Frankia alni ACN14a: one gene and its partner. The protein of the gene in region 1 interacts with the protein of each later gene in a pairwise test. Links are inferred from orthologs where the notes say so. Each region holds a gene or a part of one and is shown in the gene's direction. Other genes may lie near its edges. The genes, in order: FRAAL_RS24950 and clpS.

Region 1 (10,437 bases):
GTGTGCAGACGGGGACGGCCACGTCCCCGCCGGGGGGCGATGGGCGTCGGACAGCAACGCGCGGTGGCGCGGGCGGCAGGAGCCGCCCGGCCGCCGGCGGTAAGGCCCGCGCGCCCGCGGGCGGCCGTGCGGCGCGGCCCGGGGGATCCACCCGGTCCGCGCCCGCCGGCCGGGCGAAGGCGCAGGACCGCCAGCGCCGCCCGCCGCTGACCCTGATGGTCGGCCGGGCCGTCGTCCGGACCGTCTACCAGGTCTGGATGACGGCGGCGACGCTGCTCGGCACCCTGCTGCGTCGAACCGGGCGGGGCGCACGCGACCTGCGCATCGATCCCGCCCACCGGCGCGACGGGCTGGGGCTCGCGGCCTTCGGCGGGGCGATCCTGGCCGCCGTCGCGGTCTGGTTCTCCGCGGGCGGGCCCGTCGGATCCTTCGTCGCCGCCGTCCTGGAGTTGTTCGTCGGCGCCGGGGCGTGGGCGCTGCCCCTGTTCGGTCTGGGGGCCGCCTGGCGGCTCGTGCGTGCGCCCAGCGACCCCGACAGCCGCGGTCGGGTGGTGATCGGCTGGGCCGCGCTCGGGGTCGGCCTGCTCGGCGTCGTGCACATCGCCCGCGGGCTGCCCGACTTCTCCGACGGCATCGGGCGGGTCCGGGGGGCCGGCGGCCTCGTCGGCCTGCTCGGCGGTCTGCCGCTCGCGAGCGCTGTGACGCCGTTCGTCGCCGTCCCGTTGCTGCTGCTGATCGCGGCCTTCGGCCTGCTGGTGATCACGGCGACGCCGATCCGGCAGGTGCCCGAGCGGCTCGCCGAGCTCGTGGAGCGGCTCACCGCCGGGGTGCGCGATCCCGCGGCGCGCCTCGACGACGGCTATGACTCCGACTACGACGACGAGCTCGACGATGCGGCGCTCGCCGACGATCTGCTCGACGAGGACGCCGCCGGTGGAACCCGGCCGGCCCGGGGCCGTCGCCGCGGCCGGGCGGGCGCCGCGCCCCCCGGAGCGGATGGCGCGGACGTGGACGGCACGGACCTGGGCGGCGCGGGCCTGTCCGATCCGGGGCCCCACGAGGTGTTCGACATCGAGGCTGCCGGGCAGGGCGGGGGCCGGTCCCGGCGTCGCTCCCGGCGGGGTGTCGCCGCGGACGCCGAGGCTGCCGACGCCGCGTCCGCGGCCGGCGACCTCGGCCTCGACCTGTTCGGGGAGCTCGCCGGCCCCGAGGCCGACACCGGTTATGCCGGCGAGCCCGACGACGAGGACCTGGCGGCCGGTGCGGCCGCTGCGGCCGCTGCGGCGGCGCGGCCGGCGGCGGCCGCGGCCCGACGCGGGCGGACCCGGGCGGCGAAGGTGACCGGCGGCGCCGCGGACACGGCGACCGGCGTGCCCGGGCCGGGGTCCCCGAGCGCCCCGGACGAGATCGAGCACCTGGTCCCGCCGACCGACGGCGACTACACGCTGCCCTCGCCGACGCTGCTGCGTTCCGGTACGCCGCCGAAGGTCCGGTCCGCGGCGACCGACGGCGTGATCGCCTCGTTGACCGATGTCTTCGGCCAGTTCAAGGTCGATGCCCGGGTCACCGGTTTCACCCGGGGTCCGACGGTGACCCGGTACGAGGTCGAGCTCGGTGCCGCGGTGAAGGTCGAGCGGATCACGCAGCTTGCGAAGAACATCGCGTACGCCGTGAAGAGCCCGGACGTGCGGATCATCAGCCCGATCCCGGGTAAGAGCGCGGTCGGCGTCGAGATCCCCAACACCGACCGGGAACTGGTCTCGCTCGGCGACGTGCTGCGCAGCGGTGAGGCGCTGGCGAACTCCCATCCGCTGGTCGTCGGCCTCGGCAAGGACATCGAGGGCGGCTACGTGCTGGCGAACCTGGCGAAGATGCCGCACATCCTCATCGCCGGGGCGACCGGCGCCGGCAAGTCCACGTGCATCAACACGCTGATCACCTCGGTGCTGGCGCGGGCGACGCCGGACCAGGTCCGGATGGTCCTCGTCGACCCCAAGCGGGTCGAGCTGACGAACTACCAGGGCATCCCGCACCTGATCACGCCGATCATCACGAACCCGAAGAAGGCGGCCGACGCGCTGCAGTGGGTCGTCAAGGAGATGGAGAACCGCTACGAGGATCTCGCCGCCTGCGGGGTGCGCCATGTCGACGACTTCAACCGCAAGGTCCGCAAAGGTGAGATCGTCGCTCCGCCCGGCTCCGAGCGGGTGTACACGCCGTATCCGTACATCCTGACCATCGTCGACGAGCTCGCCGACCTGATGATGGTCGCCCCGCGCGACGTCGAGGACGCGATCTGCCGGATCACCGCGATGGCCCGCGCGGTCGGCATCCACCTGGTGCTCGCGACCCAGCGGCCGTCGGTGGACGTGGTGACCGGTCTGATCAAGGCCAACGTGCCGTCCCGGCTCGCGTTCGCGACGGCGTCGCTGGCCGACAGCCGCACGATTCTCGACCAGGCCGGCGCCGAGAAGCTGGTCGGTCTGGGCGACGCGCTGTTTCTTCCGATGGGCGCGGGCAAACCGGCCCGTATCCAGGGCGCGTTCGTCTCCGAGGACGAGATCGCAGCGATCGTCGACCACACGAAGGAACAGGCGCCGCCGGCGTTCCGGGAGGACGTGTTCGACGGGGGCGGCGAGGCGAAGAAGGAGATCGACGAGGAGATCGGCGACGATCTGGCGCTGTTCCTGCAGGCCGTCGAGCTCGTGGTGAGTACCCAGTTCGGCTCCACGTCGATGTTGCAGCGCAAGCTGCGCGTCGGGTTCGCCAAGGCGGGCCGGCTGATGGACCTGATGGAGAGCCGGGGCATCGTCGGGGCCAGCGAGGGCTCGAAGGCCCGCGACGTGCTGGTCATGCCCGACGAGCTGGAAGGCCTGCTCACGACCCTGCGTAGCGGCTAGGAAGTGCCGGTGGCCGGGTCTGCGCTGTCGAGGCCGGGTGACGGACCGTAAACTGAGCCGGTGCCTCCACGGTAGGCAGAAACTCACGCTTGCGGAGGTCGCTCATGCAATCCGTGGACGATCCGCAGCCGGTCAGTGCCGGCTCGCTGCTCGCCGCGGCCCGCCGCGAGCGCAACCTGACGATCGACGAGGTCAGTGAGCGCACTCGGGTGCGGGCAAGCCTGATCGACCAGATCGAACGGGACGACTACTCCCGCTGCGGCGGCACGGTCTACGCCCGCGGCCACCTGCGCAGCATCGCCACCAGCCTCGGTCTCGACCCCGGCCCCGTCCTGGACGCCTACGACGCCTCCCACGAGGTGTTGACCGGGCCGGTGCTCGGCGTCCCGCCCGGCGAGTTCGACCCGCTGCGAGGCGGGTCCCGGCGCCGGCACGGTGGGTTCCGTTGGGGCGCCGCGATGATCGTGTCGTTGGCCGCGGTGTGCCTGATCGCCGTCATCGCCCTGCTGATACCCGGTTCCGGGTCGTCCGGCTCCTCCGGGTCCACCCGGCAGGGCGACGCCGCCGCACCCCCGCCGACCGCGCCGGCACCGATCGCGGCGCCGAGCAACGCACCCGCCGCCGCACCCAGCACCACCCCCCCGGCGGGGGTGAACGTCGTGCTGGCGGCGCGCGACGCGCAGAGCTGGCTGGAGGTGCGTGACGACGACCGGCACGTGCTGCTCGCGCAGCTGCTGCACTCCGGCGACAGCCGCACCGTCACGGCGCCGGGGGCGCTGAGCATCAGGATGGGTAATGCGGGCGCGGTCGACGTGTCGTGCAACGGCAGGAGCCTCGGCCCCTCCGGCGGCGATGGTCAGGTGGTGACGATCCGGGTCAGCGTGGCCGCCTCCGGCGAGTGCGAGGTCGGGGATGCCGGCCGCAGCCCCCTCGCCGCGGGCCCGGCGCCGTCCGCGCTCGCCACGGCGCCTGCCGCGCCCGTCGACTGATCGCGACCGGCGGACGCCCTGCGCGAGTCGGCCATGTCGGGCTGGTGCGGCGCCGGGTGCCACCGCCCCGGTAGCCTGACCTGGTGTCCACTCACGTCCCGCGCCGGGTAGCTCTCGTCACGCTCGGTTGTTCCCGGAACGAGGTGGATTCGGAGGAACTCGCCGGCCGGCTCGCCGCCCAGGGGTGGGAACTGGTCGCCGACGCCGCCGACGCCGACGCCGTGCTGGTCAACACCTGCGGATTCGTCGACGCGGCGAAGAAGGACTCCATCGACGCCCTGCTGGCCGCGGACGACCTGCGGGCCGGCGACGGCGAACCGGCCGGGGCGGGCCCGCGTGCGGTGGTCGCCGTCGGCTGCCTCGCGGAGCGCTACGGCAACGAGCTGGCGGCGAGCCTGCCCGAGGCCGACGCGGTGCTGGGCTTCGACGCCTACCCGAGCATCGGCGAGCATCTCGACGCGGTCCTCGGCGGCGCCACGGTGCCCGCCCACACCCCGCGGGACCGGCGCACCCTGTTGCCGATCACCCCGGTGGAACGGGGCGCGTCGGCGAACGTCGCCGTGCACGTTCCCGGGCACGCCAGGGGTGTTGCGGGTGGGAGTGCAGCGGGTAGCCCGGGCCGGCGCCGGTTGACGGCGGGGCCGGTCGCCGCCCTGAAGATCTCCAGCGGCTGCGACCGGCGGTGCGCGTTCTGCGCGATCCCGTCGTTCCGCGGCTCGCACGTGTCCCGTCCCGCCGACGACGTCCTCGCCGAGGCGGAGTGGCTGGCCGGCGAGGGTGCGCGCGAGCTGGTGCTGGTCAGCGAGAACTCGACCTCCTACGGCAAGGATCTCGGTGACCTGCGGGCGCTGGAGAAGCTGCTGCCGCAGCTTGCCGCCGTGCCGGGCATCGTGCGGGTGCGGACGGTCTACCTGCAGCCGGCGGAGTTGCGCCCGTCGCTGCTCGAGGTGCTGCTGACCACGCCGGGTCTCGCCCCCTACCTCGACCTGTCGTTCCAGCACGCGAGCCCGGCGGTGCTGCGCCGGATGCGTCGGTTCGGCGGCTCCGAGCACTTCCTCGACCTGCTCGACCGCGGTCGCGGCCTGCTGCCCGGCCTCGGCGCCCGGTCGAACGTCATCGTCGGTTTTCCCGGGGAGACCGAAGCGGACGTCGACATCCTGGCGGAGTTCCTCGAGGCCGCCGAGCTCGACGCGGTCGGCGTGTTCGGCTATTCGGACGAGGAGGGCACCGAGGCGGTCTCCCTGCCAGGCAAGATCGCCGAGGAGGAGATCGAGCGGCGCCGGGTGCAGATCACCGATCTCGTCGAACAGCTCACCGCCACCCGGGCGCAGGAGCGGATCGGCAGCCGGGTCCAGGTCCTCGTCGAGGAGATCACCGACGGGATCGCCGCCGGGTGTGCCGGCCACCAGCAGCCCGATGCCGACGGCTCCTGCCTGGTCCGCCTGCCCGGCCCCGCCGGTGCCGCGGCCGGCCCGCCCGCCGGGGGCCCGTCCGGCACCGGCCAGCCCGGTCTGCCCGGCCAGCCCGGCCAGCCTGGTGTCGAGGTGGGGGACCTGATCGAGGCCCGGGTCGTCGCGACCGAGGGGGTCGACCTGGTCGCCGAGTTCACCGCGGTGCTCGACCGGGCCCGTCCCTCGGCCGGGCGGGGCGAGGCCGCGCCGTCGGCGACCGGGGCGCGGGCGACGGTCCTGGTGGGCCGGCCCCGCGCGGATGGGACGTGACGGCGTCCGGAGCCGACGCCCCGGGCGGAGCCGATGCCCTGGGCGGAGCCGATGCCCTGGGCGGAGCCGATGCCCTGCGCGGCGTCGGCGGCCGGCGGCCGTCGCCGGCCGGTCAGCCCACCCGCGAGCTGCCACCCGTCGACCTCTCCTCGGCCCCGCCCGAACCAGGCGCCGTCGATCGCGGTGGTCCCCTGGCCGCCGCGAACGGGGCGGACCCGCGTCCGAGCGTGTCCGTACTCAACGTCGCCAACCTGCTGACGATCATCCGGCTGATCCTCGTGCCGGTCTTCGTGCTGGTGTTGTTCGCCGGTCCCGACGACGACGGCTGGCGCTACGCGGCCTTCGTCGCCTACGCCGTCGCCGCGATCACCGACCAGGTCGACGGGTCCATCGCCCGCCACTGGCACCTTGTCACCGACTTCGGCATCCTCGTCGACCCGATCGCCGACAAGGCGCTGACCGGCGCCGCGCTGATCTCGCTGTCCGTCCTCGGGGAGCTGCCGTGGCCGGTGACGGCGGTGATCCTGCTGCGCGAGGTCGGGGTCACGCTGCTGCGGCTGTGGGTGATCCGCTTCGGGGTGATCGCCGCGAGCCGCGGGGGCAAGGCGAAGACACTGCTGCTGAACGTGGCGATCGGGCTCTATGTGCTGCCCCTGGCGGGGGTCGCCGCGACCAGCCGGGCGGTGATCCTCGCCGCGGGCGTGGTCGTCGCCGTCGCCACCGGGATCGACTACGTCTACCGGGCGCTCGCGCTGCGGCGCCAGACCGCGCGCGACGCGGCCGGCGAGCCCGCGGCCGGGACGGGCATCACCGACGACGAGGGGCTGACGGATGCGCGCTGAACTGCTGGCGGTGGGGGACGAGCTCCTCTACGGCGACATCGTCAACGGCAACGCCGCGTGGCTCGGCCGGCAGCTCGCCGACGTCGGGGTGACGATCGAGACCTCCACGGTCGTCGGCGACGACGTCGACGTGATCGCCACGGCGATCCGGGTGGCGCTGGAGCGCGCCGACGCCGTCGTGATGACCGGAGGTCTCGGGCCGACCCAGGACGACCTGACTCGCGAGGGCATCGCCGCGGCGGCCGGTGTCGAGCTGCGCCGCGACGACTTCCTGGAGGCCGAGCTGCGCCGGCGGTTCCGGGCGATGGGCCGACGCGAGGTCCGCGACGTCCCGGTGATGAACTACCGGCAGGCGGACCTGCCCGTGGGTGCGCAGCCGCTGCCCAACGGGCCGGGCACCGCACCGGGCATCCGGATGGAGATCGGTGCGGGCGTCGTGTACGCCATGCCGGGCGTCCCCTTCGAGATGAACGACATGTTCACCGCGAGTGTCCTGCCCGACATCCTGCGCCGCGCAGGCCAGCCGGCGGTGGTCGTGCACCGGGTGCTGCGCACGGCCGGGATGTGGGAGTCGGCGGTCGCCGAGGCGCTCGCGGCCGAGGTCGACCGGTTGGCACCGATCGGCAACCCGCGGATCGCGTTCCTGGCCAGCGGCGGCCAGACCCGGGTTCGCATCACCGCCCGGGCGCGGGACCGGGCCGAGGCGGAGACGTTGATCGCCCCGGTGGAGGCCGCGGCGCGCGCGGCGCTCGGCGCCGGGGTCTACGGCGGCGAGGAGGACTCGCTGGAGAGCGTCGTGCTGGGGCTGCTGCGCGCGCGGTCGGCGACGCTCGCCGTCGCCGAGTCCATCACCGGCGGGCTGCTCGCCGGCCGGCTGACCGACGTGCCCGGGTCGAGTGTGGTGTTCCGCGGCGGCGTCGTGTCCTATGCGACCGACGTCAAGGCGTCGGCGCTCGGGGTCGATCAGGCCCTGCTCGCCGCCGAGGGGGCGGTGTCGGCCAACACCGCCGCGGCGATGGCGGCCGGGGTGCGGGTGCGCCTCGGTGCCGACTACGGGCTGGCCACCACGGGTGTCGCCGGTCCGGGTGAGCTGGAGGGCAAGCCGGCGGGAACGGTGCACCTGGGTCTCGCCGGCCCGGACGGGACGATCACCCGCTCGCTCCGCCTGCCCGGTGACCGCGAGCGGGTGCGCGCCTTCGCCGCCGTGACCGCTCTGGACCTGGCGCGGCGTACCCTGGCAGGACTGCCGGGCAGCGACATCGCCGCCTTCGTCGACGACGCCACCGGCGGATCGCGGGAGTAATCGCCGGACCCGAGGTGCTTACACAGTTACAGTCCCATCAACGAGGGCCCGAGGGCCACGGTGGTGGGTATACGGTGAACGCATCCCGCGGACGAAGGAGGAGGCTCGATGGTCCTGCTCCGACGCATGATCGGCGAGGCGTTGCGCCGCCGCCGTCAAGATCAGCACCGCACGCTCCGGGAGGTGTCCTCGGCGGCCAGGGTGTCGCTGGGCTACCTCTCCGAGGTGGAGCGTGGGCAGAAGGAGGCCAGCTCCGAGCTGCTCGCAGCCATCTGCGAGGCGTTGGGAGTCCGGCTCGCGGACCTGCTGCGTGAGGTCAGCGAGGATCTGGAGCTCGCCGAGCTGGCGGTCGGTGCGGGCGTCGGTGGAGCCACGGTCGTGGTGCCGGCCCGCCCGACGGTCGTGGATCGGGCTGCCTGAGCCTCGTCGGTCGGCGTTCGCCCGACGGCCGCAGGCTCCGTTCCGAGCTGATCGTCGTCCCGAGTTGATCTCTGTGTGTCGCGTCCCGCCGCTGACTGTCAGCGGTCGGTGCGGGACAGGTCACCGCTCGGCACCTGGGCACCTGGGCACCTCGGCACCTCGGCACCTCCCGCGTGGTGGCGGACGGGTCGGGCCCCGGTCGGGCTTCGTCGAACGGGCTTGGGTGACAATCGGCTTGGGTGACAGCGGGCTACGGTGACGGAGCGGGACGGTAGCGGAGGTTCCGCGTACGGATCTCCTTGCGGGGCACGCCAGGGAACGCAAACGGCTCCGACCCGAGAGGACGAGCATGAGTGCGATCCGTAGCCCACTGTCCGACGAGGCCCGTTCCGTCACCGGCGAGGCATTGCAGGGCGCGTTGGTCGATCTGATCGATCTGTCCCTGTTCGCGAAGCAGTTGCACTGGAACGTCATCGGCCGGAACTTCCGCAGCGTGCATCGCCAGCTCGACGAGGTCGTGGAGCTGAGCCGTCGCTTCGCGGACGCCGTCGCCGAGCGGGCCGTGGCCATCGGGGTCAACCCGGACGGCCAGTCGTCGACGATCGCCCGCGGCACCCACCTGCACGGAGTCGAGGTCGGTTACCTCGCCGACGAGAAGGTGGTCCGGCTCATCACCGACGTGCTCGCCGAGGTCATCACCCGGACGCGCACCCGAATGGACGCCACCGAGCAGCCCGACCCGGTCACCCAGGATCTGATCATCGACGTCGTGCGCGAGCTGGAGGAACAGCACTGGATGTTCCAGGCGATGGTCTGAGCCCGGTCCGCATCCGGGGCCGCCGCCCACAGGGCCGCCGCCGGGGTACCCGCCCGAATGGGCGACTCCGGTGGCGGCGTGCGGGTCGGTCTGCCACTCTCCCCGGGTAGTTCTCGCGGTGCAGCTTGCGTTCGTCGTCGTCCACCCGGGCCTGGCTCCCGGGCCTGGCCTGCAGGGAGAGAAGATCAGGTGAGCACCGCCTCGCAACCCGAGGAGGATGACGCGGCCCCGGCACACCTGCCGATCCAGGTCTGCAAGGCCTGTAACGGCCTGGGCGAGCAACTGGTCGTCTTCGCCACGGCGCGCGGCGGCTTCGTGCCGGCCTGCCGGTCGTGCCTGGTCTGCCGGGGACGAGGTCGTACTCCGCTGTGCCCGCCCGTGTGACGTGGGCCCGCCCGTGTGACGTGGGCCCGCCCGTGTGACGTGGGCCCTCAGGTCTGCCGGCAGGCCTTCCCGTCTGACGGAAGGACGACGCGTTTGGTGTGCCGGCCGGGTCACCAGTGGGCCGAGGTCGTGCGACGATCGTGGTATGGCGAATGTCGTCCGCAAGATTGCCCGGTATCTGTCCGCGTCGGCGAACCGCAAGTTCGACGAGCGGGCCGACCCGCGGGTGCAGATCGACCAGGCCATCGAGGAGGCGCGCCGCCAACACGAGGCGCTCGTGCAGCAGGCCGCGCTCGTCGTGGGAAATCAGCGTCAACTGGAGATGCGGCTGGCCCGGCAGGCCGAGGAGGTCGCCGGCCTGACCGAGTCGGCCCGCTCCTCGCTGCTGCTGGCCGACAACGCGCGAGCCTCGGGTGATCCGGTCTCCGCGGCCGGCTACGAGGAAACCGCGCAGGCGTTCGCCAGCCAGCTCGTCTCCGCGGAGACCTCGCTGGAAGACCTGAAGAACCTGCATCGCCAGGCGGCGGCGTCGGCGGCCCAGGCCCGCACCGCCGTCGAGGACAACACGGCGCGGATGCAGCGCCACCTGGCGGAGCGGGCCAGGCTGCTGACCCAGATCGAGCACGCCGCCATGCAGGAGCAGATGACCCAGGCGATGGAGGGCATGTCGACGCTGGCCCCGGCCGGCGACACCCCGACGCTCGCCGAGATCCGCGACAAGGTCGAGCACCGCTACGCGGTGGCGCTCGGCCGCCACGAGCTCGCCTCGCAGGGGATGGAGGCGCGGATGGTCGAGGTCCGCCGCGCCACCATGGATGCTCGGGCCCTGTCCCGGCTGGCCGAGCTGCGCGGTGATCTCGGCGGCGGGGGCGGCCCAGGTGCGGCCCTGGGCAGCGGGACACCGAACGCCCTCGGCGCCGGCGCCGGTGGCGACCCGCAGCGGGCGTCGCTGACGAAGGGGCAGTCCGACGGCGAGCCGTACCGGGCGCCCGATGCCGCCGGCCGGAGCGCGCCGCCGCCCGCCGCGGGCGGCCAGGGTGCCGGCGGCCCCGCGGCCGCGC
Region 2 (16,023 bases), 4.6 Mb from region 1 along the record:
GCCCCCGACGGCGCGCGACGTGCGCTTCGGTCAGCCGTGCCTGCCCGTCGTGCACACCACCCACGCCTGACGCCGCGCCGCCGCGCCCGCCGCGGCCCCGCTGGCGGGGAGGGGGCCGTGTGCGGTGGGGTGGGCATGGCCAGACTGGAGGGGTGCCGCCCGCCTCGCCGCCGAATCAGGTCCGCGGTCCGCGTGACGGCGACGACGGGCGGCGCCGTGGTGACGCCGTCACGCCGCCGGTCGTCGCCGTCAGCGTGGACCTGGTTCTGCTGACCCTGCGCGGCGGCCGGCTCTGCGTCCTGCTGATCCGCCGGGACCCGCCATTCGACGCCGCCTGGGCACTGCCCGGCGGCTTCGTCGACGGCGACGAGGACCTCGACACCTCGGCATCACGCCAGTTGTGGGCCGAGACCGGGGTGACCACGACCGGCCATCTCGAACAGCTGCGCACCTACGGCGGCCCGCACCGAGACCCGCGGGCCCCAGGGGTCAGCGTCGCCTACCTGGCCCTGCTGCCGAACCTGCCGCAGCCGGCGCCCGGCCGGGACGGCCCCCGTGCCCGGTGGTGGCCGGTGGCGGATCTGGACTCTCCGGACGGCCCCACCCTGGCCTTCGACCATCCACGGATCGTCGCCGACGGGGTCGAGCGGGCGCGCGCGAAGCTGGAATACACCCCGCTGGCCGCCGCCTTCTGCGAGGACCAGTTCACCCTCGCCGACCTGCGTCGTGTCTACGAGGCCGCCTGGGACGTCGCACTGGATCCGCCGAACTTCCGGCGCAAGGTGCTGTCCACGCCCGGGTTCGTCGTCCCGCTCGGCCGGCGCACCTCTCCGCGCGGGGGCGGGCGGCCCGCCGAGCTGTACCGGCGCGGCTCGGCCACCGCGCTGCATCCGCCGCTGCTACGCCGCTCCGTCTGACCGCCGCTGCTACGCCCGCTGCTTCTGACCGTCGCCGCCTCGTCGCCGCCCCGTGGCGGGACGTGAGCGGGGGGTGCGCCGTCGCATCTCACCGTGCCCGGTGACGGGTCAGGGCGCGGGAATGGCGTAACAATAGGCCTCGTGTCTGTCACCGCCGTGTCGCCTGTCGACGTCGAGGAAGCCGACGAGACCCTCGACGACGATCGGCCGTGGGTCACGATCGTCTGGAACGATCCGATCAATCTCATGTCGTACGTGACCTACGTCTTTCAGAAGTTGTTCGGCTACACCAAGTCAAAGGCCACCGAGCTGATGCTCGACGTCCATCACAAGGGCCGGGCCTCGGTCGCCACCGGTACCCGGGAGGAGATGGAGGCCGACGCGGAGCGCCTGCACGCCTACGGTCTGTGGGCGACGATCGCGCAGGACTGACCAGCCTGGGCGAGCGGCGCCCGGCTCGGCGGCTGCGGGCGAGCGATCGGGTTGCCGACGGTCGCCACGAGGTTCGGTGCGCCCGTCGACGGCTCCTCGTCCTTGCCTCGTCCTTGCCCTCATCCCTGCCTACGTCCGTCGGTGACCAGGCGTGCACGGAGCCGTGCCGAGGTTTGGGCACGCTTTCGCGCCGAAGACCGTGCCCAAACCTCGGCATACTGTGGCCGCAATATGGCAGGAACCGGGTTGGTCGAGGCGGGGCTGGCCGGCGTCGGGGTGGGCGCAGCGGGCTGGCCCGCGTCGGGCTGGGCGGCGTGGGGACGGGCGGTGTGGGCTGGGCGGCGTCGGGCTGGCCGGGACGGGCTGGGCGGCAACGGCCGCCGGTGGCTGCCGATCGGTCTCGTGGCGACGTAAGGTTGCCCAACTCTGCAGCTCCGTCGTGACAACGAGGCCACAAAGGGCTAGCTGGATCGGGTCTAGCTGGCCGAGGTCGGCCGCCGGTGGCAGGCGCGGCGCCGGCGTGCGCCCGCCGCCCGGGGCGACGGGCGGCGGGTGAATCTGTCCGGGGCGGAGCGAATGCCGGAGGCCGGTCGGCCAGGCTGTGGGCCGGTGCTCGACAATGTGCTCGGCGGGTCGAGAAGGCGCGGGCGGGATTCGTCCGGACAGGTCCCGGCAGAGTCCCACGGGGGGCGATTCCGAAAAAGCCGAGGGAATCCGGATTCCCCGTTTTCTGGTGGAACGGCCCGTTCCGTAATTCGGTCCTGCTGGACTGCGGGGATGAATCCGGGCTGTGCGTATCGGGCGTCGAGGAAAATTCGACCCTGCCGTCCGGAATATTCGGGTAGTCGGGCTCGGGCTTCTCGCGTTGGCGTCGCGCGGCCACCGCACGACTCCGCTCGGTGCCGGGTTCAACGGCGTCCGTATCGCAAAGTTGGCCAGATTCCGGGTGGGACGACCGCGCTACCCCTTCCCGGGGATCCACCCCGAGAACGCCTCCCTCCCGGGCGTCCCGAGGCCCGGGCGCCCTGGGCCCGACGCCCCGAAGCGGCATGCGGGGCCGCTGTGCCGGCTCGACTAGGCTGGCGATGGTCAACCGCCGGACGTCCGCCGTGGCCCGCACTGCGCGCCCGCTTCCGTCTGCAGGCGATGGCGTCGGCGCGTCGGGACCCGTCGCGCCGACGGTCGAGGCGCGCCGGCGTCGGCGGTGACCGACGAGACTTCCGCGGGCAGGCGCCGCGGACGAGCGGTGATGGAGGGCACGACGTCGTGGCTGCTGACGGTTTCCGTCGCACCCGGTCCGGGATCGAGCTGCGGCTGCCGCAGTGGGAGTCGGCGCTGCTGTCCCAGCTCGTCGGCCAGATCGAGGCGTTGCTCGAACCGCCGCCCGTGGAGGACCCGCTGGAGGCGATGGTCGGCCTGCGCGACACCGCCCCGCCCCCGCCCGAGGACCCGGCGATGGCCCGGCTGCTTCCCGACCCGTATCCGGACGACCCGATGGCCTCCGGGGACTTCCGCCGTCGCCGCACCGACGACCTGCTCGCCCGCAAGCGCGACGCCGCCCGTCGCGTGCTGGCCGCCATGCCCGCTCCCGGGTCCGTACTCGTCCTCGACGAGGACGCCGCTCAGGACTGGCTGACCACCCTGAACGACCTGCGGCTGTTCCTGGGCACCCGCCTCGCACTGACCGACGACGACTCCACCGACGAGCTGGAGCGGATGGATCCGGAGGATCCGCGCTACCCGCTGGTGGCGACGTACGTCTTTCTGACCGGGCTGCTCGACGAGCTGACCCGGGCACTGGACTAGGCCTGGACCACGTCTGGACCAGACCGCCGGGACGATCCGGGGCGCGACCGGGACGGTCTCGTCGCCAGGACCGCCCAGACCGCCCCTTCCACGTCGTACGGTGGGCCAGTGCTGCGCATCGACCGTGCCTTCTACGAGGCGATCGTCGCCCATGCCCGCCGTGATCATCCCGACGAGGCGTGCGGAGTCGTCGCCGGCCCGGTGGGTTCGGATCGGCCGGAGCGGTTCATCCCGATGGAGAACGCCGAGCGTTCGCCCACGTTCTACCGCTTCGATTCGAAGGAGCAACTCCGGGTCTGGCGGGAGATGGACGACCGCGACGAGGAACCCGTCGTCATCTACCACTCGCACACCGCGACCGAGGCGTTCCCGTCCCGCACCGACATCTCCCTGGCCGCCGAGCCCGGTGCACACTACGTGCTGGCCTCCACCCGGGAGTCCGATCACACCGAGTTCCGGTCCTTCCGGATCGTCGACGGCACGGTCACCGAGGAGCCGGTGGAAATCGTCTGAGGGCCTGGGACGTTGCAGTGGCGGAGCCGGCGTGCGACGGCGCGCGTTGAGGGGGGTGGCGGCGTGACCGGTTCCGGTGGCGGTGGTGCGCGAGCGAGGCGGTCCGGGACACCGTCCCCGCCTGCGCGAGCTGAATCGCGGACAGCCGCGCCGTCGTCGGGGCATCCTGGGCCTGCGAGTGGCGAAGTCCCCGCCCCGGCGCGTCCCGGCCCTCTGTCCTGACACCCCGCAGACTGTCCTGACACCCCGCAGACCCCCGCCCGCGTCATCATCCCGCCCGTCCGGGCGGCGCCTCGGTCGAGCCCGACCGCTGGCACCCGCGAAAGGAGCACCATGGCAGTCCAGGTCCGAGTGCCGACGATCCTGCGTAGCTACACGGGAGGTTCGAAGCTGGTCGAGGGCACCGGCGACACCGTCGCCGCGCTCTTCCTCGACCTCGACTCCCGGCACTCCGGGCTGCGTGGCCGGCTGGTGACCGGTGAGGACGGAGCCGAGCTGCACCGGTTCGTCAACATCTACGTCAACGACGAGGACGTGCGCTTCCTCGGCGGGCTCGACGCCAAGCTCAACGACGGCGACGAGGTCACCATCCTGCCCGCGGTCGCCGGCGGCTCCACCGCCAGTTCGCCCCGCGTGCCCGCCGGTCAGCACTGAGCCGAGCGGCAGGTCCGACTCATGCGATTCGACTCCCTGGCCGACTCGGTCGGCCGGACCCCGCTGGTCGGGCTTCCGCGACTGTCCCCGTCGCCGGAGGTCCGGCTGTGGGCGAAGCTGGAGCAGGACAACCCGACCGGTTCGATCAAGGACCGGGCGGCGCTGTGGATGATCGCCGACGGCGAGAAGCGCGGCCTGCTCACCCCCGGCGCGACCGTCCTGGAACCGACCTCCGGCAACACCGGCATCTCGCTGGCCATGGTCTGCCGCCAGCGGGGTTACCGGCTCGTCTGCGTCATGCCGGAGAACACCTCGGTGGAACGCCGCCAGCTCCTGCAGATGTGGGGCGCCGAGATCCGGTACTCGCCCGCCGCCGGGGGCTCCAACGAGGCGGTCGCCGTCGCGAAGCGGCTCGCCGCCGAGAACCCCGACTGGGTCATGCTCTACCAGTACGGCAACCCGGCGAACGCCCAGGCGCACTACGAGACGACCGGCCCGGAGATCCTCGAGGACCTGCCCGCCATCACCCACTTCGTCGCCGGCCTCGGGACGACCGGCACCTTGATGGGCACCGGCCGCTACCTCAGGGAGCGGGTGCCGGACATCACGATCGTTGCCGCCGAGCCCCGCTACGGCGAGCTGGTGTACGGCCTGCGCAACATCGACGAGGGCTTCGTGCCCGAGCTGTATGACCCGTCGGTGCTCACCTCGCGCTACTCCGTCGGTCCGCGCGAGGCCCTGCGGCGCACCCGGGAGCTCGTCCAGGAGGAGGGCATCTTCGCCGGGATCTCCACCGGAGCCATCCTGCACGCCGCGTTGGCCCAGGCCGAGCGGGCGGTCCGGGAAGGCCGGCGGGCCGACATCGCCCTCATCGTCTGCGACGGCGGCTGGAAGTACCTGTCCACCGGCGCCTACGCCGGCACCCTCGAGGAGGCCGAGGCCGCACTCGAAGGTCAACTATGGGCGTGACCCCACAGATCGCCTTCGGCGATCTGTGGGGACCCCTCGCCCAGGGCGCCGTCTGGGGTTTCCGTCAGATCGCCTTCGGCGATCTTCCTGGGGGAGCCGTTGGGGCCTTCGGCGATCTGTGGGGACCCCTCGCCCAGGGCGCCGTTCGGTGGGTTACGAGGTGAGGACCTCGCGCAGAAGGGTGGCCAGGTCGCGGAAGGCCAGGCCGCGGTGGCTGATCGCGTCCTTCTCGGCCGCGGTCAGCTCGGCGTTGGTCCGGGTCTGGCCGTCGGCGAGGAACAGCGGGTCGTAGCCGAAGCCGGCCTGGCCGCGGGGCTCGGTCAGTAGGACGCCCCGCAGCTCCCCGTGCGTCACCCGCTCCACGCCGGCGGGGGTGACCAGGGCCGCCGCGCAGACGAAGGCGGCGCCGCGGCGCTCGGGTGGCACGTCGTCGAGCTGGGCCAGGAGCAGGGCGTTGTTCGCCTCGTCGCGCTCGACGCGGGTGCCGTCCCGGCGTCCGGACCAGCGGGCCGAGCGCACGCCGGGCATGCCGGACAGTTCGTCGACCGCGAGCCCGGAGTCGTCGGCCACGGCGGGCAGGCCGGTCTGGTCGGCCGCCGCCCGCGCCTTGATCAGGGCGTTCTCGGCGAAGGTTGTCCCGGTCTCGGCGACCTCCTCGCCGTCGGGGAGAGCCACCAGCTCCACCGACAGGCCGCTGGCCGCCAGGATGCGGCGCAGCTCCGTCAGCTTCGCCTCGTTGCGGCTGGCGAGGACCACCCGCACCGGCTTCGCGGTCACCGTGCCCCCTCCGGTCGGGCGGGACCCGCCGGCGCCGGACCCTGCAGCGCCTCGGCCTGGATCTCCGCGAGCTGGGCGCAGCCGAACACGGCGAGGTCGAGCAGGTTGTCGAGCATCGCCCGGTCGAACGGGACGCCCTCGGCGGTGCCCTGTACCTCGACGAACCCGTCCGCGCCGGTGCAGACCACGTTCATGTCGGTGTCCGCGGTGGAGTCCTCGGTGTAGGCGAGGTCGAGCATCGGCTCGCCTCGCACGACCCCGACGCTCACCGCGGCGACGCTCGTCGTGATCGCCGCCGGCCGGCCGAGCCAGCGGGCGGCATCGACCAGCGCGACGTAGGCGCCGGTGATCGCGGCAGTGCGGGTGCCGCCATCGGCGAGCAGCACGTCGCAGTCGATGGCGATGGTGTTCTCGCCAAGCGCGGCCAGGTCGATGCAGGCCCGCAGGCTGCGCCCGATCAACCGGGAGATCTCGTGCGTGCGCCCCCCGATCCGGCCACGCACCGACTCGCGGTCGTTGCGGGTGTTGGTGGCCCGCGGCAGCATCGAGTACTCGGCTGTCACCCAGCCCAGGCCGCTGCCCTTGCGCCAGCGCGGGACGCCGGTGGTCACGGAGGCGGCGCACAGCACCCTGGTCCTGCCGGCGCTGATCAGCGCCGATCCCTCGGCGTGCTCCTGCCAGCCCCGCTGGATCGTCACCTGCCGGAGATCGTCCGGTTTCCTGCCATCGACTCGTGTCACGCCCGCGACACTATCGGCCCGCCCCGGACCGGCCGCCCGGCCCCGCCCGAGCCGGTCAGATCTCGTAGGTGGCCCCGGGCGCGGCGATGGTCAGGTTCCCGTCGAACGCCCCGGCCGCCTCCTCCTCCGAACGGGCGGCGTTGCCCCAGGGGACGAGATGGGTCAGCACCAGCCGCCCCACACCGGCCTTCTGCGCGTGCTCGCCGGCCTCCCGGCCGGTGAGGTGCAGGTCGGGCGGGTTGTCCTCGTCGTCGAGGAAGGATGCCTCGCACAGGAACAGGTCGCTGTCGCGGGCGAGCCGGACGAGCCGGTCACAGGCGCCGGTGTCGCCCGAGTAGGTGAGCACCCGATCCTCCGCCGTGACCCGGACGCCGTATGCCTCGACCGGGTGCGCCACCCGGGTGAGGTCGATGCGGAACGGCCCGACGTGCAGGCAGCCGGCGCCGATGGTGCGGAAGTCGTAGATGTCGGCGAGGCTGTCGTCCGGCCACTTCTCGAACGCGCCGCACAGCCGTTCCTGGGTGTTGATCGGGCCGTAGACGGGCAGCTTGGGCGGCATGCCCTCGGGGTGGTAGCGCCGCGCGTAGGAGTTTGCCACCAGGTCCAGGCAGTGGTCGCCGTGCAGGTGGCTGAGCAGGACCGCGTCGATGTCGCGCAGGTCGCAGTGCCGCTGCAGTTCGCCCATCGACCCGTTGCCCGCGTCGAGGACGAGACGGAACCCGTCCGACTCCACCAGGTACGACGAGCAGGCGGAGGCCGGCCCCGGGTACGTGCCGGAACATCCGAGAATGGTCAGTTTCACCGTGGCACCACCGGGCTCTGCTGGGAGGAATCCTGATCCGCCGCGGGTCGGGCGGTCCAGACGGCTGCGGTCGAGGTCCTGGTGGCGGGTGGCGGGGACGGCACCGGAAGGGACGGCTCCCCGGAGGCCACGGCCGAGACCTGGACGAGTTCGGGCCCTAGGAACCTGCGCCCCACCCGGGTGAACAGCGTGGGGTCACCCGTGGTCAGGAAGCGGTGGCTGGGTGGCGGTAGGTCAGGGTCACGGAACAGCCCGTCCCGCGCGAGCACCCGGTAGGTGTCCTTCGCCGTCTCCTCGGCACTGCTCACCAATGTCACGCCCTCTCCCATCACGAGGCCGATCACCCCGGTCAGCAGCGGGTAATGGGTGCATCCGAGTATCACCGTGTCGACGTCGGCTTCCTGCAACGGTGCGAGATATGCCTCGGTCAGTCCGAGTAGCTGCCGCCCAGAGGTGATACCCCGCTCGACGAAGTCCACGAACGCGGGGCAGGCGACGCCGGTCAGGTCGACGCCCGCGGCGGCGGTGAACGCGTCGTCGTAGGCGCGGCTGCCGATCGTGGCCACCGTGCCGATGACGCCCACCCGACCGCTGCGGGTGGCCGCCACCGCGCGTCTGGTCGCCGGCATGATCACTTCAACGACCGGGACGCTGTAGCGTTCCCGCGCGTCGCGCAGGCACGCCGCGCTGGCCGTGTTGCAGGCGATCACGAGCAGCTTCACCCCCTCGTCGACCAGACGATCAAGACACTCGAGGGCGTAGCGGCGTACCTCGGCGATGGGGCGTGGTCCGTAGGGTGCCCGTCCGGTGTCGCCGAGATAGACCAACGGCTCATGCGGAAGCTGGTCCAGAATGGCGCGCGCCACCGTGAGACCGCCTACTCCGCTGTCGAACACCCCGACCGGCGCGCCGCTCATGAGCGATCAGACTAAGCCGGAAACCCGATGCTCACCCTGTGGCTGTCATCACGAAACCTTTGTCCAATACGGGACAGCATGCGCAAGTCGCACATCGTGGCGATCTGTCCGGCGCTTCGGGTTGCCTCGCCGCGTGTCATACGTCGTTGCTACCCATGCTCCGGCCCCGGTGTGCCGGGGCCGGACGATGTGTGGCGGGGTCGACATCCCCTCGGTGGCCCCTGGCCGCAGGGGAATTCGCAAATTCCGGCCGATCGGGTCGGGAACGATCCGGTGCGGGCTCGTCCTCCCGCGACGAAAGGTGCCCGACTGGCAGCGGCATACGGGTACAGGGACCTCAAACGGGGTGTACGCTAGAACTGCCTGTAATCGATCAGTGACTAAAAGCTATCGACCAGGTAGGTTGAGGACGCGGCTGAGGTGTCCGGGTCGTTCCCATCCGTCCCCGAACCGCGATGCCCCAGTCGCATCCTCGAGCTCGGCGGCGTCCGGTCGAGGCATCCAGGGAGATGCCCTGACCGGCACCGTCGGGCCAATGTCCGTGCCGCGCGGGCAGCGGCGCCGGAGTGCCCCCGTCCGGCCGCCCGGTCGGGTCGCGGGTCGGTCCGCAGCGCCGCGCCGGTGGGCGCGATCCGTCCGCGTTTCAGGTTGTGGGTCGTTCCCCGCTGTCCCCCAGTGCCCCTACCATGACGAGATGCTGTGATTGTCGCTGCCGTGGGCGGGCAGGTCATCGAGCGCCAGTGGGAGATTTCGGGGCGTCACCAGCGCCGCTGCCAGGGTCGGGTGCCGCCGCTGACCGCGGCGTCGCGGCCGCCGCCCCAGGACGGACGGAGCAAGCGGGATGATCACTGTCAAACCGCCCTCCCAGCTTGTCGGGTTGGCGTCGATCGAGGTCGTAGCCCTGTCGAGGGCGATAGGAACATGGCTATGGCACGGTTCCTCGCTGCAGGCGCCGCGGGCGTCGCCCTTCTGGTGGCAGGGTTGGTCACCGTGGCGCTCGTGCTCCCACCCGCATACAGCTACCTGGTCCCGCTCGTCATCATCCTCGTCGTCGTGGGGGTCAACATCACTGCCTGGCTCGTGATCCCGCATGTTGTCGGCTCGGCGTTCGCTTCGGCGTCCGGGGCCGCCGAGCGGTCGGAGCCCGCGCACTCCGACTCCGCCGGTGGCTCGTCGTCGTTCGGCTTCGCCCCGGTCGGGTTCGACTGGCCGAGCGGTGACCTCGCCGCCGAACCCAGCGCTGACGAGTGGTCGTCATGCTGGGACTACGCCGGCCGCGACGGTGCCGACGACGATCGCTGGTAGGACGGGTCTGCCCAGGTCGGCGGGCGCACGGCTCACAGCAGCACGGTGACCAGCGCGGCCAGCCACAGCGAGGCCGCGTGTAGCGACTGGTCGGCCAGGTACATGCCGTTCATGCCGTTGTCGGCGAGCTCGGCGAAGTCGCCGCCACCCGTCCTGGTCAGCAGCCAGCGCACCGCGGCCCGGCGGTCCCACAGCGCGTGGCTGACCACCGAGATCACCAGCCCGGCGACAGCCCCGAACGCGGACAGCCGTAGGTCGAGCCCGACCGCCGCCACCGTCACCATCACCACGACGACCGCGTGATACGCGGCCAGATGGCGTCCCAACGCCGCCCAGCCGGCCGGGCCCGGCGTCGTCTTCAACCGGGCCTGGGCGTCGGTCTGGCCCAGCACGTGATCGGCGAGCTGGTGGGCCGCGAACAGGGTCACCACCAGGACCGCGAAGGTGACGGCCCTGGTCATGAGGTCGGGGCGGGACGTCGGGACGGAGCTGCGCTCATCGTCATTCCTGCTCTGCGCCCAGCGCCCGGGCGGGCCGGGCGGGCCGGGGACGGCTCGGGGCCGCTCACCGGTGCTCCGTCGGCGGGCGGCACGCGGCGGGCGGCGCCCGCCGACGCGCACCGGCGGAGTCGGCCGGGACGGCGGGTGCGAGTGCGCACCCGGACTTCCGTCGGGCCGACCGGGTGGACTCGTCGCCGTTCAGCCTGCGACCCGGCGGGCTGCGACACCGCATCCTGGGACGGCTTTCGCCGGGCCTCGCGTAGTCGGCGGCCACCCGAGCGCCCGACCCGCCGGAGTCGGGTCAGACGAGCCCGGCGCGGCGGCGGGAGGTCTCGGCGACCGCCGACCAGTCCTGTTCGCCCTGGCCGTGCGCGAGTGCCTCGATGAACGCGTCACGCAGCACGCCGCCGAAGGGCAGGGGGACGTTGCGCTCCTGGCCCGCGGCCAGCGCGAGGCCGACGTCCTTGAATCCCAGCGGCAGCCGGAAGTTGACCGGCTCGTAGCTCCTCTTCCCGATCATGCCGCCGTAGCCGGCGAAGACCGGGCCGGCAAACAGGTTGTCGGTCAGCACCTCGATGAACAGGGCCGGGTCCAACCCGCCCGCCTCGATCACGGTCGTCGCCTCGGCCATCGCCTCGATGGAGCATGCGATCAGGTAGTTGCCGAGGATCTTGACCAGGTTGGCGTGCGCCGGCGCCTCGCCGACCGTCCAGGTGCGCCGGCCGAGGACGTCGAAGAGCGGCTGCACCTTGGCGATCGTCGCCGGCTCCCCGGCGGTCACGATGGTGAGGTTGCCCGCGGCCGCGGCCTCCGTCCGGCCGAACACCGGCGCGGCGAGATAGCGCAGCCCCCGTTCGGCGTACTCGCGCGCGGCGCGTTCTGCCAGGGCAGTGCTGATCGTCGCCATGTTCACGTGCAGGGCGCCGGCGGGCGCCGCGGCCAGCACTGTGGGGTCGAGCAGGCGCTCCGTCACGGCCTGGTCGTCGGCCAGCATGCTCAGCACGGTCCCGGTCGCGAACGCCTCCTCGATGCTCGCGGCGACGGCGCCGGCCGCGGCCAGCTCGGCCGCGGGCCCGGGGGAGCGGTTCCAGACCAGCACGGTGTGGCCCGCAGCGACCAGGTTGCGGGCCATGGCGACGCCCATCCCGCCCAGGCCGATGAATCCGATCCTCATCCGTCACGCTCCTGACTGCCGGAATTCGGACGCTTCTGTCGGTGACACACCGCAGTCTGGCCCGCCACCGACAGGCAGAGTGGCCGGGGGTCGCCGGGCCGTCAGGCGTCGGTGGCGACGGGAACGCCGGTGCCGGCGGTGAAGGTGATGAACTCGATGCGCGGCGGTCCGGTCAGCAGCGACTGCCGGCCGGCGGCGAAGCGGTGCATGTGTGGCTGGTTCTCGTGCTCCTCGAAGGCATCGCGGTCCCGGTAGAGCTCGTAGAACAGCCGGGCGTTCGGGTCGCCGGCGACGCGGTGCGTCGTGTAGATCAACGTGCGGGGCTCCCGTTCCGCGATGAGGGGCACCGTCTGCGCCACCAGGGCGTCGAACGCGTCCGCAGTGTCCGGGCGAACCTCGAAGCGCACCGTCAGACCGAACATGGCTCCACCTCCGCGACGCAGTCATCGGCAGCGAAGTTCTCACCGTCGCCACATTGTGAGTGACACTGTGTGACCTCACTATAGATCACTGTAATGCGTCTCGCGAGACTCGCGTCACATCGCCGCGGCCCAACCTCGGCAGCCTTGAGTAGTCACCGGGTAGGGCCGTCCGGACCTTGACGCGGGCGGTTGCGGCGGGGTCGCACGGAACGAGTCGAATCGCTCACCTGATGCAATGAAATGATTACAATTCATCGAGTAGTCGTTCATTGGTAGATCCTCTGGTGAGGCGGCGGCGTTTCGATGCTCGCTCCTCGTCCGCCCGGATCGGCGGCGGCTTTCCACCCGGTCCCCGACGGATCAGTTCTGCCTTACCTCACCGACAGTGGCCTCTCCTTGCTGGACGAGGCCCTGATGATCGTCGGCGGCGCGGTTGTCGCCGGCCGATCCGACCGCTCCGTGATCGGCATCCGGTACCGGAACCAGCCTGTGCTCGTCGATCCCGCCACGTACCGCACGGCCGAGCAGGCCGCCGCGGAGGGGGACGGGGCCAGCACACCGCCGGGTCTGGACCTGACCGGCGGCGTCGCGGCTGATCTGCCGGGTGTCGGCGCGTGGCCGGGCTCGTCCGCCAGCCCGGTTCGGCTGCTGGGCGGCCCGGTCATCGCCGTGGCGGACCGGGACGCCCTTGTCCTGGCGCTGGGTGCCCCGGAGCCGGGTGTCGTGGTGCTTGCGCTGCCGCTCGGTTGGCTGCTGTCGGGAGGCCTGGACACCCTCATCAAGGAGATCATCGCGGCAGACCGGCCGGTCGCCATCGTCCTCGCCCACCGGAGCAATCCGCTCGATCGCGCCGGGACCGTGGCCGGCCTGGTGGCCCTGCTGCGGGAGACGCGACCGGTCCCGATCGGCCTCATCCGCTGCGACGTCTCGGCCATCGGCGCGGTGGCCCACGGCGCGGCTCTCGGAGCGGTGGGGCTTCTCCCCTCGACGCGGCACCAGTCGTGGCCCGGGGGTGGAGGACGAGCCTCCTCCGATCCCCACCTGTTCGTCCCGGACCTGCTCACGTACGTCCCGGCTGGGCGGCTGCGGGAACTGGCAGACGACCATCAGGATCGGCTGCTCGTCTGCGAGTGCCAGGCATGCGACGGCCGCAGTCTGCTGCGCTTCGCCGGCGGGCCGGGGACGATCGCCGAGCCCTCGCCCGGCAGCCGCGCGGACGGTGGGACCGGGCTGGCGGCGGCGCTGCACAATCTGCACGCCACCGAGGAGATCTCGATCCCGGTGATCGAGTCCTCGCCGGAGAAACGAGCCGCCTGCTGGAAGCGGATGTGCCTTCAGGCGGTCGACAGGCTGGTGACGGTGCGCGAACGGCGTGGTGACGGGGCCCCGGCGGTGGGGGCCTGGCTGAGGCAGTGGTGTGACCTGCCGGCGTGAGCCTGCACGGGAGGCCAACGCGTTTGGCCACCCGTCCGGCCGGTCCTGGTCAGGGGGCGGGGAGGGCGGCGAGGGCGGTGGTCACGAGGTGGCGCATGAGCGCCGGGTCCCCGCCGCGGTAGCGCCGCAGGAAGTCCTCGGGTTCGATCAGCATCCGGCCGGCGGACTCGTGGGTGGTCTCCCACGGGCCGAGCTCGGTGACCCGGGCGGTGCGGATCACCATGTAGGTCCAGTCGTCGGCGCCGAAGTAGTCGGACTCGATCACCTCGACCGGGTGCAGGACGCCGAGCCGGGCCCGGACCTCCTCCCACGCCTCCCGCCGCACGGTCTCGTCGATCGACGACTCGCCGCGCTGGACATGCCCGCCGGGTATGTCCAGTCCGCGGGTCAGCTCGGCGACGACCAGTCGGCCGTCGTCGGCGACCGCCACCACCGACGCGCTCGTCACCCGCTCGAACGGCGGGTCCGGCGACGGCCCGAGGCACCTCAGCGTCGTTGGCGTCGTTGGGCCGTCCCGCCGGCTCCGCACCGGTCGCCGGTCCTCTCCCGCGGTGGTCATGGCAGGACTCCTTCGGTGGCTGGTGGCTCCACGGTCCTGTCTACCGCGAGGTGCGGGGCGCCGTTGACGTTTCGGCTCATCGCGCACGGTGACTGCGTTACTGGTCGCTGTTACTGGTCGCTGGCCCGTCGGGAGGTGATAAGTTTGATTACCGGACCGACACCTTCCGCCGGTTGCCCGGGAGATTCGGGCGGCGGGGCCGGGTCGGACTGCGGAGCGTGCGGTCGAGGGGATGGTCACCATGGCCGGTGCCGGGCGGGACTGTTCGATCGCCAACGCGCTCGGAGTCGTCGGGGAGCGGTGGAGCCTGCTCGCGCTGCGCGAGGTGCTGCTCGGTGAGCGCCGTTTCGACCAGATCGCCCGCAACACGGGGGCGAGCCGGGACATCCTCGCGGCGCGGCTGCGCACCCTCGTCGAGCGCGGGGTGCTGGCCAAGGTGCGGTACCAGGAGCATCCGCCGCGCTACGAGTACGTCCCCACCGAGGCCGGCCGCGCGCTGCGGCCGATCCTGCTCGGACTGATGGAGTGGGGCGACCGCTACGTCACCGACGGCCCGGGGCCTACCAGGTGGGAGCACGACTGCGGCGCCGAGCTCCATCCCGAGATGGTGTGCGGGCACTGCCACGCGCCGGTGCTGCCCGGGACGACGACCCTGGTCCGGCTCGGCCAGGTGCGCTGACCGCCACCGGCGGGCATCACCCCGTGGTCGGGGATCGCGGACATCGGTGCGCGACGCCCGCCGGGTGCCGTCCCGGCCGGCCGCGCGCATCCGACCAGAGGCGGGGGGATCGGCGTGGTTCACGTCCAGCCGCTGTCCGTCGCCGCAGCGGGGCCGAGCCTCGTCGCGGAGGCCGCCGCCCTGCGTGCCCGCGGGCCGGTCGCCGAGGTGACCCTGCCCGGCGGCATCCCTGCGTACGCCGTCAACGAGCACGCGCTGCTGCGCGCGTTGCTGCTCGATCCGCGCGTCAGCAAGGACCCTCGCCGTCACTGGGCGCAGTGGGACGAGGCGTGCCGCCGGCCCGAATGGGGCTGGGTCCTGCAATGGGTGGGCGTGGTGAACATGCTCAGCACCTACGGTGTCGATCATGCCCGGCTGCGCCGGCTGGTCGCGCCGAGTTTCAGCGCCCGGCGCACCGAGCTGCTGCGTCCCGCCGTGGTGGCGGTCACCGAGCGGCTGCTCGACGACCTGGCCGCCGGGTCAGCCCGGGCCGCCGGGTCCGCCGGGTCGGTCGGGTCGGTCGGGTCGGTCGGGTCCGCCGGGTCGGTCGGGTCCGCCGGGTCGGTCGGGTCCGCCCGGTCGGTCGGGTCCGCCGGGTCCGCCGGGTCGGTCGTCGACCTGGTGGGCACCTTCGCGCAGCCGCTGCCGCTGGCGGTGATCAGCGGGTTGTTCGGCATCCCGGACCGGATGCGCCCGGACTTCGCCCACGTCGTCGAGCAGATCATGAACACGACGGTGAGCTCGGAGCAGGCCGCCGCGAACCTCGGCCGTACCCGGTCGGTCCTGGCGACCCTCGTCGAGAGGAAGGTGCGCGAACCCGGTGACGATCTGACCAGCGAGCTCATCGGTGTGCGGGACGCGGTCACCGGCGACCGGCTGGCGCACCGGGAGCTGCTCGACACCCTGCTCCTGCTCATCAGCGCCGGTCACGAGACCACCCGGCATCTGCTCGGCAACGCCGTGCACGCGCTGCTGACCCACGATCGCCAGCTCCGTCGGCTGCGCGCCGGGGAGATCACCTGGGATCAGGTCGTCGAGGAGACGCTGCGGTGGGCGCCCAGCATCGCCAACATCCCGCTGCGCTTCGCCGTGACGGACATCGACACCGGCGCGGTGACCATCCCCGCCGGGGCGGCGATCGTCGCGGGCATCCTCGCCGCCGGGCACGACCCCGGCCACCACGGCCCCGGGGCCAGCCGGTTCGAGCCCGGCCGGGACGCGGCCGACCACCTCGCGTTCGGGGTCGGCGTCCACCGGTGTCTGGGCGCCCCGCTGGCACGGCTGGAGGCCGGGTACGCCCTGCCCGCCCTGTTCGCCCGCTTTCCCGGCCTCGCCCTCGCCACGCCGGCGGATGACCTGCCGCAGGCCCCCTCCTTCATCGTCC

The links.
Region 2: the proteins of FRAAL_RS24950 (region 1) and clpS interact in binary tests that used the Escherichia coli proteins (3 or more experiments, as listed by UniProt). The link is inferred for Frankia alni ACN14a from one-to-one orthologs.

What each region holds. Positions count from the first base shown.
Region 1 is NC_008278.1:6,204,116-6,214,552, reverse strand. The notes cover bases 7,458-10,258. They hold FRAAL_RS24950 (Dps family protein), read left to right. Parts: upstream 7,458-8,524; coding sequence 8,525-8,992; downstream 8,993-10,258. Other genes in these bases: FRAAL_RS24945 (PspA/IM30 family protein), read left to right, coding at 9,522-10,258; FRAAL_RS33320 (hypothetical protein), read left to right, coding at 9,182-9,376; FRAAL_RS24955 (helix-turn-helix domain-containing protein), read left to right, coding at 7,864-8,175; FRAAL_RS24960 (competence/damage-inducible protein A), read left to right, coding at 7,458-7,755. In the rest of the region: FRAAL_RS24980 (FtsK/SpoIIIE family DNA translocase), read left to right, coding at 216-2,900; FRAAL_RS24975 (helix-turn-helix domain-containing protein), read left to right, coding at 3,005-3,889; FRAAL_RS24970 (MiaB/RimO family radical SAM methylthiotransferase), read left to right, coding at 3,973-5,610; FRAAL_RS24965 (CDP-alcohol phosphatidyltransferase family protein), read left to right, coding at 5,607-6,452; more of FRAAL_RS24960, read left to right, coding at 6,442-7,457; more of FRAAL_RS24945, read left to right, coding at 10,259-10,437.
Region 2 is NC_008278.1:1,600,741-1,616,763, forward strand. The notes cover bases 1-2,703. They hold clpS (ATP-dependent Clp protease adapter ClpS), read left to right. Parts: upstream 1-1,058; coding sequence 1,059-1,349; downstream 1,350-2,703. Other genes in these bases: FRAAL_RS06505 (nicotinate phosphoribosyltransferase), read left to right, coding at 1-70; FRAAL_RS06510 (NUDIX hydrolase), read left to right, coding at 153-917; FRAAL_RS33485 (hypothetical protein), read left to right, coding at 1,581-1,763; FRAAL_RS06520 (DUF2017 domain-containing protein), read left to right, coding at 2,616-2,703. In the rest of the region: more of FRAAL_RS06520, read left to right, coding at 2,704-3,155; FRAAL_RS06525 (M67 family metallopeptidase), read left to right, coding at 3,264-3,668; FRAAL_RS06530 (MoaD/ThiS family protein), read left to right, coding at 4,002-4,322; FRAAL_RS06535 (PLP-dependent cysteine synthase family protein), read left to right, coding at 4,344-5,291; rdgB (RdgB/HAM1 family non-canonical purine NTP pyrophosphatase), read right to left, coding at 5,445-6,053; rph (ribonuclease PH), read right to left, coding at 6,065-6,808; FRAAL_RS06550 (MBL fold metallo-hydrolase), read right to left, coding at 6,864-7,610; murI (glutamate racemase), read right to left, coding at 7,607-8,527; FRAAL_RS06560 (hypothetical protein), read left to right, coding at 9,455-9,832; FRAAL_RS06565 (DUF3307 domain-containing protein), read right to left, coding at 9,865-10,293; FRAAL_RS06570 (NAD(P)-dependent oxidoreductase), read right to left, coding at 10,634-11,506; FRAAL_RS06575 (putative quinol monooxygenase), read right to left, coding at 11,608-11,928; FRAAL_RS06580 (hypothetical protein), read left to right, coding at 12,325-13,362; FRAAL_RS06585 (NUDIX hydrolase), read right to left, coding at 13,412-13,921; FRAAL_RS06590 (winged helix-turn-helix transcriptional regulator), read left to right, coding at 14,154-14,600; FRAAL_RS34650 (cytochrome P450 family protein), read left to right, coding at 14,715-16,023. UniProt on the Escherichia coli protein: Involved in the modulation of the specificity of the ClpAP-mediated ATP-dependent protein degradation.